Mastigocladopsis repens PCC 10914: one gene and its partner. The protein of the gene in region 2 binds, or shares a complex with, the protein of the main gene of each other region. Links are inferred from orthologs where the notes say so. Each region holds a gene or a part of one and is shown on either strand. Other genes may lie near its edges.

Region 1 (4,485 bases), 2.6 Mb from region 2 along the record:
GTTCGACGAATAACCCCCCGCGAAGCGGCGAGATTACAAGGTTTTGCTGATAGCTTTATACTTCATCCCAATGATAATAAGGCTTACCATCAATTGGGAAATTCGGTGAGCATTAATGTAGTAAAAGCTGTGGCGCAAGAAGTCATTATGAAAACGTTGTATTATACCCAACAACGAACTCAGAGATTTGAAAATGCAATCGCTCACTCTTCACGCAATAACCAAAAGCCGGTGTAAGTCATCCCGGAATCATCGGGTTGCACTAACAAAAAATGTAGTCCTTGACTTTGCTGCTGACGCTGTTGATAAACTTGAGCAGCAGCAGTGACTTGTTGATCTTCAAACGTGGCAACAATCCATCTGTCAACCAAGCTAGCTTCTAACACTAAACCATTAGGCGCACCAGCAACGTAATTTAATGCTACGGGATGCGCTTGTTCCAGCCATCGAGCCAAACGCATCGATTGCCTTCCACCATCAATGACTATACCGGGGACAGCAACTGTTGACGCCAAACCGAGATTGATCGGCAAGAGATATTCTGGTATTTCTAAAATAGGAATGGGGCGATCGCTAAACGCTTCTGCCATATCACCAGCACTCAGTGAAGCAAAACGCCATTTTTCTCCCCAAAGGTTTTCTGGTAATGGCATTGGGGGTGGTTTATCCAAGGATATGGCATATTGCTTTTCTTGCAACAACTGTTTTAATGCCAATGTGCGACGGGTTGGTTCAACACTAATGCCTAAACTGCGTCCAGCTTGTTCTATTAAACTTAAAGACTGAGGACGAAACACCTGAATAACATCTGGTAAATGTTCACCAGCTGCTTGTTGAAGTTGAGAAGCAACCCAACTTGAATTTGCTTGCGATTGCGGACAAGTTGCTTGATACTCAAAGTTGCGAGTTTCGTCACAAATCAACAACTCCCACATCACTTGTCCTGATGCTTCTGTCTGCGGACGACGATAAAAATCAGCTTGCCAAATTTTCATAGGACTTACGCATCTATTTGTTGGTTAAGATTGGATATAAGAGGTAAGGGTTTTCCTTTAACGCACATCCCTACCTCCTACACCTCTTATATCCCCAGTAGTTCTTCTATTTTGAGCGGACTCAGTTGTTGTACATTGCTCAAAACTATCGATGCTCCTGCTGTTAGTAATGTCTCAGTATACGCATCACGTCGCGTTGCTGTTTCCTGTACGTGTGGCGGTAAAATACCTACACCAATCCAAGTGCGCGTAGGTTCCAAGACCCTGGATTTTTCCACTGTGTACATATCAGCAACTGTATCTCCCACGTAGATGACTGGTATTGATTTGTGATTCTCTTTACTACCACAAGACTCCAACAGGTGAATGGTAGCAAAAAGTCCAGTGGGATCTGGTTTACCAGGAGCATCTTCCATTGCAATTAATACTGGAGACTTCAAGCCAAGGCGTTTTTCCAAAACATAAGTTGCAGAAGCACGAGTTGCACCACTGAAAAATCCCCAAGGGATCTCAGCTTTTGTCAGTTCCTCTAGGTAGCTAGGATGTAACAATAATGGTTCATTGCAGATATATCCCGTCCAATTGTGGGGGTCTAAGCCTCGATAGCGCGATTGAAAAAAGGCGACAATGGCATTGTAGTCGAGTTGTAATTGTTCACGGGAGTAGGAATGAGTTTCAAAGTAGCGGTAAATTAATTCTTGGGATGCTTCCCAATCATTATTCCAGATGCCTTCGGACTTGAGTTGGTCTATGTCGAGTGGTGTTGGGCGATACGCTCCCTCCGTGAAATGCTCCACAGTATCTGCCATCGCTCGTCGATAGGAACCACTGACATCGCGCACAACGCCGTCAATATCGAAAACGATTATCGCTTTTGTTGAGGATTGTTCGGTCATAGAACGTGTAGGTTTTAGATTTTTAGATTTTAGATTGGGAAATGGTGAGAAAATTCAAAATTCCAAAATACTCAAAGCCTAATTCCTATTTGGTAAGCTGCTAGATATTGCGTTAAAATAAGCGATCGCATGCGTTAGTGAATGTTGCCCGGATACTCCAAGGGAGGTGTGATTGTCCAAGTTTATTTTGAAAATACTGTGGTTAGACGAAAACGTCGCTTTGGCAGTCGATCAAGTCGTAGGCAAAGGCACAAGTCCTTTGACTAAGTACTTTTTCTGGCCAAGGAATGATGCCTGGGAAGAGTTAAAAAAGGAGCTAGAATCAAAACACTGGATTACTGAACTGGATCGGGTGGAATTGCTCAATAAAGCCACAGAAGTTATTAACTACTGGCAAGAAGAAGGCAGAAACCGTCCGATGGCTGAAGCTCAGTTAAAATTTCCCGAAGTTGGCTTTACAGGTAGCGCCTAGAGTTGTATAATCAACTGCCCTGCTGTTGAAGAAGCTCCGAGAGTTTGATGGTTTTATCCCTGCTGCCACTAGCAATCAGTTGTGCAACAGGGCTAACAGCAACGCCAGATACTGAGTCTACATGACCAGAAAGAGTAGCAACTTCTTCTTTTGTGCTCACCCTCCACAGCTTGAGTGTTTTGTCTCTACTGCCGGTCATCAACCTTTTCCCATCGGCACTGAAAGCCACTGTGACCACCGACCAGGAATTGCCTGAAAGAGTGCCAATGACCTGACCAGTGTTTACCTCCCACAATTTAAGAGTGTTATCACAGCAATTTATACCTCAATACAGTTCAGTTAAGGGTTACTTGTGATAATGACATATGTGTAGAGACGTTGCGCTGCAACGTCTCTACATAAGCAATTGCAATTCAAACATTATTCTTTAAAAACTATTAATTTATACTTATCTATTCGCTCTCATTTGACTTTAAACAACTTGCAAAAAAAATAGATATCTTATCATCAGTAGTAATGATAGTTATTATGAGGGTGAGGCTACCAACGGCAGCCTCTCGCCTTTAGGTCATCAAAAGTCATAACTTGTAGGTAGGGCGTATACCCTACCTAAACGCATCTATACCATACCGCCAGCAGCTTGAAAACGGGCGCGGGCACGTTTGTAAGCCTGCTTTGCTTGGATTTGTGCTTGTCTGTCGTCTGGTTTGACCTGATTCAAACGAGTTTCTGCTTCGTTCAAAGCAGCACGGGCTTCCTCTAGGTTAATTTTGTCACCACGCTCTGCACCGTTTACCAGAATTGTGACTTCATCTTGTTCGACTTCGGCAAAGCCACCCGATAAGGCAATAGCCACCCAATCCTGATTTTTACTAGAACGTACTCGCATCACACCCGTGTCTAGGGCAGTTAATAGTGGTGCGTGTCCGCTGAGGATGCCTAGCTGACCAGTGGTGCTGGGCAAAACGATTTCTTCAGCTGGCGCATCCCATACTGTTTTATCTGGGGAAATTACACGAACAGTTAATGTCATTTGTTTTATGTTTTTCGGTAGTTGTTAGTGGTTAGTAGTTAGTGGCTAGTTGGTATTACCACTAACTACTAACCACTAACCATTAACTAATTACCCTTTGAGTTTTTCGGCTTTGGCGATCGCTTCTTGAATACTACCAACCATGTAGAAAGCCTGCTCTGGCAGATCATCCAATTCACCAGACAGAATCATGTTGAAGCCTTTGATCGTATCTTCCAGCTTCACATACTTACCAGGAGAACCGGTGAACACTTCTGCCACAAAGAACGGCTGGGACAGGAAACGCTCGACTTTGCGCGCACGCGCCACGATGAGACGGTCTTCTTCAGACAATTCATCCAAACCGAGAATGGCGATGATGTCCTGAAGCTCCTTGTAACGCTGGAGAGTTGATTGTACTGCACGGGCTGTGTTGTAGTGTTCGCCACCAACAATGTTGGGCTGCAACATTGTGGAAGTGGAACCAAGAGGATCTACCGCTGGATAGATCCCCTTGGAAGCCAAACCCCTAGACAGTACCGTTGTTCCATCCAAGTGAGCGAAGGTGGTAGCTGGTGCGGGGTCGGTCAAGTCGTCAGCAGGTACGTATACCGCTTGAATTGAGGTAATTGACCCTTCGTTGGTGGAGGTGATGCGCTCTTGCAATGCACCTACGTCAGTTCCCAATGTTGGCTGATATCCTACCGCAGAAGGCATTCGTCCCAACAGAGCTGACACTTCCGAACCTGCTTGCACAAACCGGAAGATGTTGTCAATAAACAGCAGCACGTCCTGCTTGTTCACATCGCGGAAGTATTCTGCCATTGTCAGTGCCGAAAGACCAACCCGCATTCTCGCTCCGGGTGGCTCGTTCATCTGACCGTATACTAGGGCAATCTTTGACTCATTGAGGTTATCTTTATTGATTACCCCAGATTCAATCATTTCGTTATAAAGGTCATTGCCCTCACGGGTGCGCTCACCCACTCCACCGAACACTGACACTCCACCGTGTTCTGTAGCGATGTTGTTAATTAACTCCATCATAATGACGGTCTTGCCTACACCAGCACCGCCAAATAGACCAATCTTACCACCGCGTCGATAGGG
Region 2 (6,355 bases):
CAAGAATGGCGCGTTGATGTTCAACAGTTGTTGTATCCAGTATATTTAAATGATAAATTGGCATCAATTATGACTTCTTGAGAGTGCGTAACAAAGCTTTTAGACAAATTATGAATTCTCAATTACGAATTTTCTCTATATCCTCCTGCATAGTTAATCACGCACATCTGCCTGTATGCAGTGTGAACCCCAAAAGCAACTCCAGCCACCTTAAAAGTAGGGTTAAACATATTTGTTCTATGACCGCGATCGGGTACTCCGTCGTCAATAATTAATTGCATAACAATATCTTGTGCCGTATGGGAACCATAGCTAATATTTTCCCCAGCAGTGAATTTCCAACTCCCGTAGCGGTTGAGGCGAGTAAAGGGGTCACTCTTATCGCTCCCCTTGTGACCCAGAATCCCTTTTGAGCCTTGGTCTTTGACATGATCCCTAGCCGCCAAAGACATTCCTTTGGATGCCGTTAAAGATCCCACTGGACGGACTGACTTGAGAAAGGCGATCGCCTCATCAACCGCTTTGACTCCTTCGTGTGTTTGCAAATAGACTCGACTAGAGATTCTAACTCGATTGCCTTCAAAACGTTGTCTATAGTTTTCTAATACAGCAGCATAAGCAGCGGGATTTGTTCTCGCCTTATTCATTTCTACAATCACTTGTTGTTCAAGACGCGAAAGAGTCTTTGGGCGTACCAAAACATCAGAATCTTCTTCTTCAGGAATGTTAGGTACAAAGGAGTCAGACTCAAACAATGCATCACAAGATGTAGTTAATAAAGTCATGGGGATAAATATCCAAAATACCATCCGACGCATCAACGACCTCATAACTTTGAAGCGACCAATCAATATGTATTGAGATCCATAAATTTATAACTAGTTTCCAGATGACTTGATAAGCTTCTCGTTTTTAAAGCAGACGAATGTTACACCGCTTATTCTGATGATTAGACCACAAATCTTCTGGTGGGCATTGCCCATAAAAGCTTATGTGATAGACATTTGAGATATAGCTATAGCCCAATACGGTTCAGTTAAGGATTTTTGGTGAGATTCGGTCAGGTGTAGAGACGCGCCATGGCGCGTCTCTACATTGTGTTCCTGATAAGGGTTTTGGTCTTATCTGAACCGTATTGAGCTATAGCCACCTTAGCTGAAAACCGCTGTCATAAAAAAACTCCCGTTATAATGCAAAAGCATTTAACGAGAGAGTGCTAACAAATTTCAATTCAGCAGGTCGGCACAAATAAATGTAACCCGTTCGGGCTGGAAATAGGGAATAGGAAAGAACCATTTCGCATTCCCTATTCCCAACCCCAAAAAGCCATGTTTAATTACCCCCATTTGCTGAAATCAATTTTTCTTGATATCCTGCTGCGTAGGTAATCACGCACATCGTTTTGTATCTGGCGTGATTTCCATAAGCAACCCCAGCCACTTTAAAAGCGGGGTTAAAAATGTTTTTTCTATGACCGCGATTGGGCACTCCATCATCAATAATTAACTGCATGACGATCTCCTGAGCCGTCGTGGGACCATAACTGATATTTTCCCCAGCAGTGGTTTGCCAATGTCCGTAGCGGTCAATCCGAGTAGATGTGTTACTACCATCGCTGCCATGATGACCTCTCTTACCTTGTGCTCCATTATCTTTGACATGATCTCTAGCACCTAAAGACATTCCCTTAGATGTGGTTAAAGCACTAACAGGACTCACTGAGTTGAGAAACTCAATTGCTTCATCAACGGCTGTTAGCCCTTCGTGTGTTTGCATGAAGCCTTGATTAGAAACTTTTACTCGCTTACCTTGGAAGCGCTGTTTGTAGCTTTCCAAGATAGGGATGTATGCCTTGGGATTTGTCCGTACCTTGTTCATCTCGCTCATAACTTGTTGTTCCAAAGGCGTCAGGTAAGTTTGCTGTGTATCTAAAGTAGGATTGACTGCTTGAACTGCACTGGGAGCGGCATTCCTTACATATTCTTCTCCTGCTAAAGATGGGCTGGATATAAATAGTTGAGAGCTACAAGTTGCTATCAGAGTCATAGGGAAAAACACACTGAATCCACTGCGACGCATTAATGACCTCATGATTTCTGTTCCACCGAAGTTAATAGGGTTGTCTTGGATGCACCACGTTTTGCTCGGGTTAATTATGTGGTACTTGGTTTAATAGAGCACTTAAACTGAACTCAGTACTCTGCAACCTTTGTAACCTTGCAAACCAAAGACAGTAAACAGTGAGCCTACCGAAGTAGGCTTTATGAGCGATTACCTGCGATTCTCAAGCTACGTACGTATCAAAAAATATGTAATATATAATACTTAGTTAGAGCCGAGAATTTACTGAACACGACTCAATGCATTCTCCAGATCCGAAACCTGCAATGCACCCGACAAAGTTTCACCATTCATCACAAAGAAGGGAGTGCCAGAAAGTCCCAATCTCTCAGCAAGCTGTACATCTTTCTCAATTGCAGTTTCACCAAGGAGGCGTTCGCCCGTAAGGGCGCGGCTTTGCCGATGCTCCCAAAGGGAGCCGCCCAAAGAGCGATCGCGTTTAAACTTTTCGAGATCCAAATTTAGGTTTTCGGCAATGTCTAAATACAAAGGCTCTCCCAGTTGTTTTTGATGGGTAAAGAGCGCGTCTTGGTACTCCCAAAATTTACCTTGTTGTTGTGCTGCCCAAGCAGCAACTGCTGCTGGCATTGCTTGAGGATGAATAGGTGTGAGAGGGAAATGTTTATAAACCAAAGTGACTTCATCCTTATGCTTTGCCATAAACTGTTTTAGGGTTTTATGTGCTTGGGCACAGTAGGGACATTGAAAATCTGAGAATTCTACCAATAAAGTCTTAAACTCAGTTGAGCCAGTCGTGGGAGACTCACCAATCACCTCTTGGGGATTGGTTTTCATTTGACGCACAAATTCTTGTTGTGCTTGTTGTATCTGTGCTTGTTGCTTTTGTTGGTACGCTTGTACTGATTCTATGAGGGCTTCCGGGTGTTCCCGGATAACTTGTAAGATTTGCTGTTCTAATTGAGGACTGATGCGATTCGCTGCATCTGCCGGGAGTGATGAACCTAACACTAAACACAGTATGCATAGTGCTACTAAACGACCTAGCCATTGAACATTTTTACCGAGCCAGTAGGAAAATGCACGCATACAGAAACAGATTGTTGATACAATTTCTACCATTTCTTAGTATTCACTGAGTTGGGTAATAGCGATCGCTCAAAATTACACATCACTAATAGGTCTTTGTATAAACTCTAGTAATACTGTTGGAAAAATTACTCCACACCGTGAGAAAAAAGTGATATATATATAGGTTGTTTAATTCTGCTATCATGGACAGCACATTAGAGAAATTGCTAGTTTGCCTAGGCAGATTTGGTTCTTGTAGCCGCAGGCTAAAGCCTGAAGGCTATTGGTGTAAGACATGATTTGAGTTATTAGCTATTAATTAAAGCTTTGTGATTTCGAGTACAGCGATTTTGCTCTCACTAGATTTTTCTCGAAAAACTGGTAGATGCTACGGTATAAGAAATACAGAAATATTTACAATTAAACTTAGCTACTGGCTTGCTAAATTCCTTGCCACAAGCTGGGTTTTGACAAGTCACAACTACTTTTGATTCAGCCATAAAAAACAAAATCCACCTAGCTATAACTCTACCAGGTGGATTTCATGTTTTATTTATTAGTGGAGCTTATGGGAGTTGAACCCATGTCCGCAATGGGTATTGACCCCCCACTCATTCACAGGTTTAGCCTTTCTGATCCTCAAGGCGGGAAACGTTCATTATCCCGAACGCTAGGATGCTCTGGTTAATTCTTAGCTAGCAAGCAAACCAGAGATACTTGCTAGAGCATCCGTTGGGGGTTGGTCTCTAGCCCTTAACGGAGTCAAACTAGAGACGCTCGAATCTGTTAGAGATTATTAGGCAGCTGCTAGAGCTTGCTTACGAGCAAAAGGTACGATGTTGTTCGCATTTACTTTTTTTTTGAGCCTTTGATTTTCGAGAGACGACTCACTCTCGACCTGAATCATAGAGTAGCTTTCGCCACCACGTCGAAACCGTTAAAGCCCCATGTGGTTCATCTATAGTACGATTATAGTACGCTCTGGTTGAAATCTGTCAGTTTTAGAAAAAATTTTTGAATTTTTATCGGGGGAGACGAGGAGGCTGCGCCGTGCGGGGGTTTCCACCGTTGTAAGCCCTATGTCCTTCGGACACGCGAAGCGTCTCCGTGCCTCCGTAGGAGGAGCTTACGCTAACGCCTACGGCGTGCCGCAGGCATAGGAGATAGCAAGTGGCGTGCGGCTGCCGTGGAGATAAGGGAGATAAGGGAGAGTAGAAATTTTCCATTCGCTTCCTCATCTTCCTCATCCTCTGGTTCTAACCTAGTGCTTCGGCACCACCGACAACTTCTAGGATTTGCTGGGTAATTGCGGCTTGGCGCGCTTTGTTGTAAGACAGTGTGAGAGAACCAATCAAGTCCTTAGCGTTATCGCTGGCATTGCTCATTGCTGTCATCCGCGCTGCGAGTTCGCTTGCGGCTGATTCTTGTAACGCCCGCAACAGTTGGTTACTTAGATACAGAGGTAGCAAGGAATCGAGAATCTGTACTGGGTCTTGCTCGAAAATCATGTCGCGAGGTAAAACACGGGTTGGGGTGGTCACTTTCTCCCGTGTGACTTCAAATTCACCACCACGGCTTGTCAAGCGAAAGATTTCGTCATCCTGTGCTTCTAAACCTTGGGGGTCAAGGGGAAGCAGGGTTTGCACCACAGGACGAGAGCTTACCAAGGAGACAAACTTGGTGTAAACTAGCTCAATGCGGTCTACGCTTTCTGAGAGGAACAACGAAAGCAATTGGTCTGCAATGTTGGTGGCTTCAGCGGCAGTGGGAATTTGCTCTAAGCCAGTGAAGGTAGCGTTTATGGGCTGTTCGCGACGTTGGAAGTACTGACCGGCTTTGCGTCCTACGATGACAAATTTGTAGTCAAGACCTTCTGCCTTGAGTTCTTTAGTGCGATTTTCGGCACGCTTGATAATATTGTTGTTGTAGCCACCGCACAAACCGCGATCGCCTGAAATTACCAACAGCCCCACTGACCGAACTTGGCGTTTTTTCAACAGAGGTAGGTCTACATCTTCAAACCGCAGACGGGTCTGCAAACCATACAGAACTTGTGCCAAACGGTCAGCAAAAGGACGGGTAGCAATTACCTGTTCTTGGGCGCGACGCACCCTAGCAGCAGCTACCAGCCGCATGGCTTCTGTAATTTTTTTGGTATTTTTTACTGATTGAATGCGATCGCGTATTGCTTTGAGATTTGCCATAATCTTTTACAAGAATTCAGAATTTAGAATTCAGGAGTCAGGATGAAGCTATTTTCTAACTTCTTACTCCTAACTCCTGTCTTATACTTTTGCCAGGAAGGTTTTTTATTCAGAATTCCGAAGTCAAGAGAGAACTAACATATTTTTGCTGACTCCTGACTCCTGACTCCTGATTCCTGATTCCTGATTTACACTGTTGCCAAGAAGGTCTTCTTGTATTCGTTGATTGCTTCCTTCAAAGCTGCTTCCTCTTCGTCACCCAGTGCTTTCTTGGTTTGCACTCCTTGAGTGTACTGAGGTTTGCTGGTCTTCAAGTACTCACGCAGTCCCTGAGTGAAAGCAGTGACTTTATCTACTGGAACCTCATCTAAATACCCGTTGATACCAGCGTAGAGAAGCGCTACTTGCTCATAAACTGCCAGAGGTGCGTTTTGCGGCTGTTTCAAGAGTTCGCGTAAGCGCGCACCCCGTGCTAGTTGGTCTTGAGTTGCTTTATCTAGGTCAGATGCGAATTGTGCGAAGGCTTGCAATTCGTCAAACTGCGCCAATTCCAGCTTCAATTTTCCGGCAACTTTCTTCATTGCCTTGGTTTGAGCAGCAGAACCTACCCGCGACACGGAAATCCCGGGGTTAATAGCGGGACGGACACCTGAGTTGAACAGGTCGGAAGACAGGAAGATCTGACCGTCTGTAATCGAAATTACGTTGGTGGGGATGTAAGCAGAGACGTCACCTGCTTGAGTTTCGATAATTGGTAGGGCGGTCATGCTCCCTGCACCCAATTCGTCACTCAGCTTTGCTGCACGTTCCAACAAGCGGGAGTGGATGTAGAACACATCTCCAGGATAAGCTTCCCGTCCGGGTGGGCGGCGCAGGAGCAAGGACATTTGGCGATAAGCTTGAGCTTGCTTGGATAGGTCATCATAGATAACCAGAGTTGCCTTACCTTTGTACATGAAGTACTCAGCAATCGAAGCACCTGTATAAGGAGCCAAGAATTG

What was found. Proteins that work in one complex are often made in the same cells at the same time.
Region 1: the proteins of MAS10914_RS0117350 (region 2) and atpC are in contact, whole or in part, in a cryo-EM structure (PDB 9ITS), measured with the Chloroflexus aurantiacus proteins. The link is inferred for Mastigocladopsis repens PCC 10914 from one-to-one orthologs. Residues at the interface, in WP_012258894.1 of Chloroflexus aurantiacus: Pro2, Arg9, Arg10, Arg12, Ser13, Val14, Asn16, Val17, Ile20, Thr21, Met24, Val27, Lys31, Arg34, Ala41, Thr42, Pro44, Tyr45, Arg48, Met49, Val52, Arg88, Leu90, Arg142, Asp145, Ala146, Lys148, Leu149, Val205, Asp206; in WP_012258892.1 of Chloroflexus aurantiacus: Glu6, Val8, Thr9, Ala10, Glu11, Arg12, Val13, Thr26, Lys27, Asp28, Pro39, Leu40, Met41, Thr42, Ile43, Phe66, Glu68, Val69, Leu70, Arg73, Thr75, Leu77, Ala78, Asp79, Arg102, Gln107, Arg110, Asp111, Leu114, Ala117.

What each region holds. Positions count from the first base shown.
Region 1 is NZ_JH992901.1:6,041,130-6,045,614, forward strand. The notes cover bases 1,690-4,485. They hold atpC (ATP synthase F1 subunit epsilon), read right to left. Parts: upstream 3,397-4,485; coding sequence 2,983-3,396; downstream 1,690-2,982. Other genes in these bases: MAS10914_RS0128920 (TIGR01548 family HAD-type hydrolase), read right to left, coding at 1,690-1,891; MAS10914_RS0128925 (30S ribosomal protein PSRP-3), read left to right, coding at 2,064-2,363; atpD (F0F1 ATP synthase subunit beta), read right to left, coding at 3,487-4,485. In the rest of the region: dcm (DNA (cytosine-5-)-methyltransferase), read left to right, coding at 1-237; MAS10914_RS0128915 (Tab2/Atab2 family RNA-binding protein), read right to left, coding at 204-995; more of MAS10914_RS0128920, read right to left, coding at 1,082-1,689. UniProt on the Escherichia coli protein: Produces ATP from ADP in the presence of a proton gradient across the membrane.
Region 2 is NZ_JH992901.1:3,405,496-3,411,850, reverse strand. Bases 3,381-6,355 are described here. They hold MAS10914_RS0117350 (F0F1 ATP synthase subunit gamma), read right to left. Parts: upstream 5,355-6,355; coding sequence 4,407-5,354; downstream 3,381-4,406. Other genes in these bases: atpA (F0F1 ATP synthase subunit alpha), read right to left, coding at 5,543-6,355; MAS10914_RS34325 (hypothetical protein), read right to left, coding at 4,173-4,388. In the rest of the region: MAS10914_RS36230 (hypothetical protein), read right to left, coding at 1-64; MAS10914_RS0117370 (CAP domain-containing protein), read right to left, coding at 123-818; MAS10914_RS0117365 (CAP domain-containing protein), read right to left, coding at 1,333-2,079; MAS10914_RS0117360 (DsbA family protein), read right to left, coding at 2,344-3,168. UniProt on the Escherichia coli protein: Produces ATP from ADP in the presence of a proton gradient across the membrane. The gamma chain is believed to be important in regulating ATPase activity and the flow of protons through the CF(0) complex.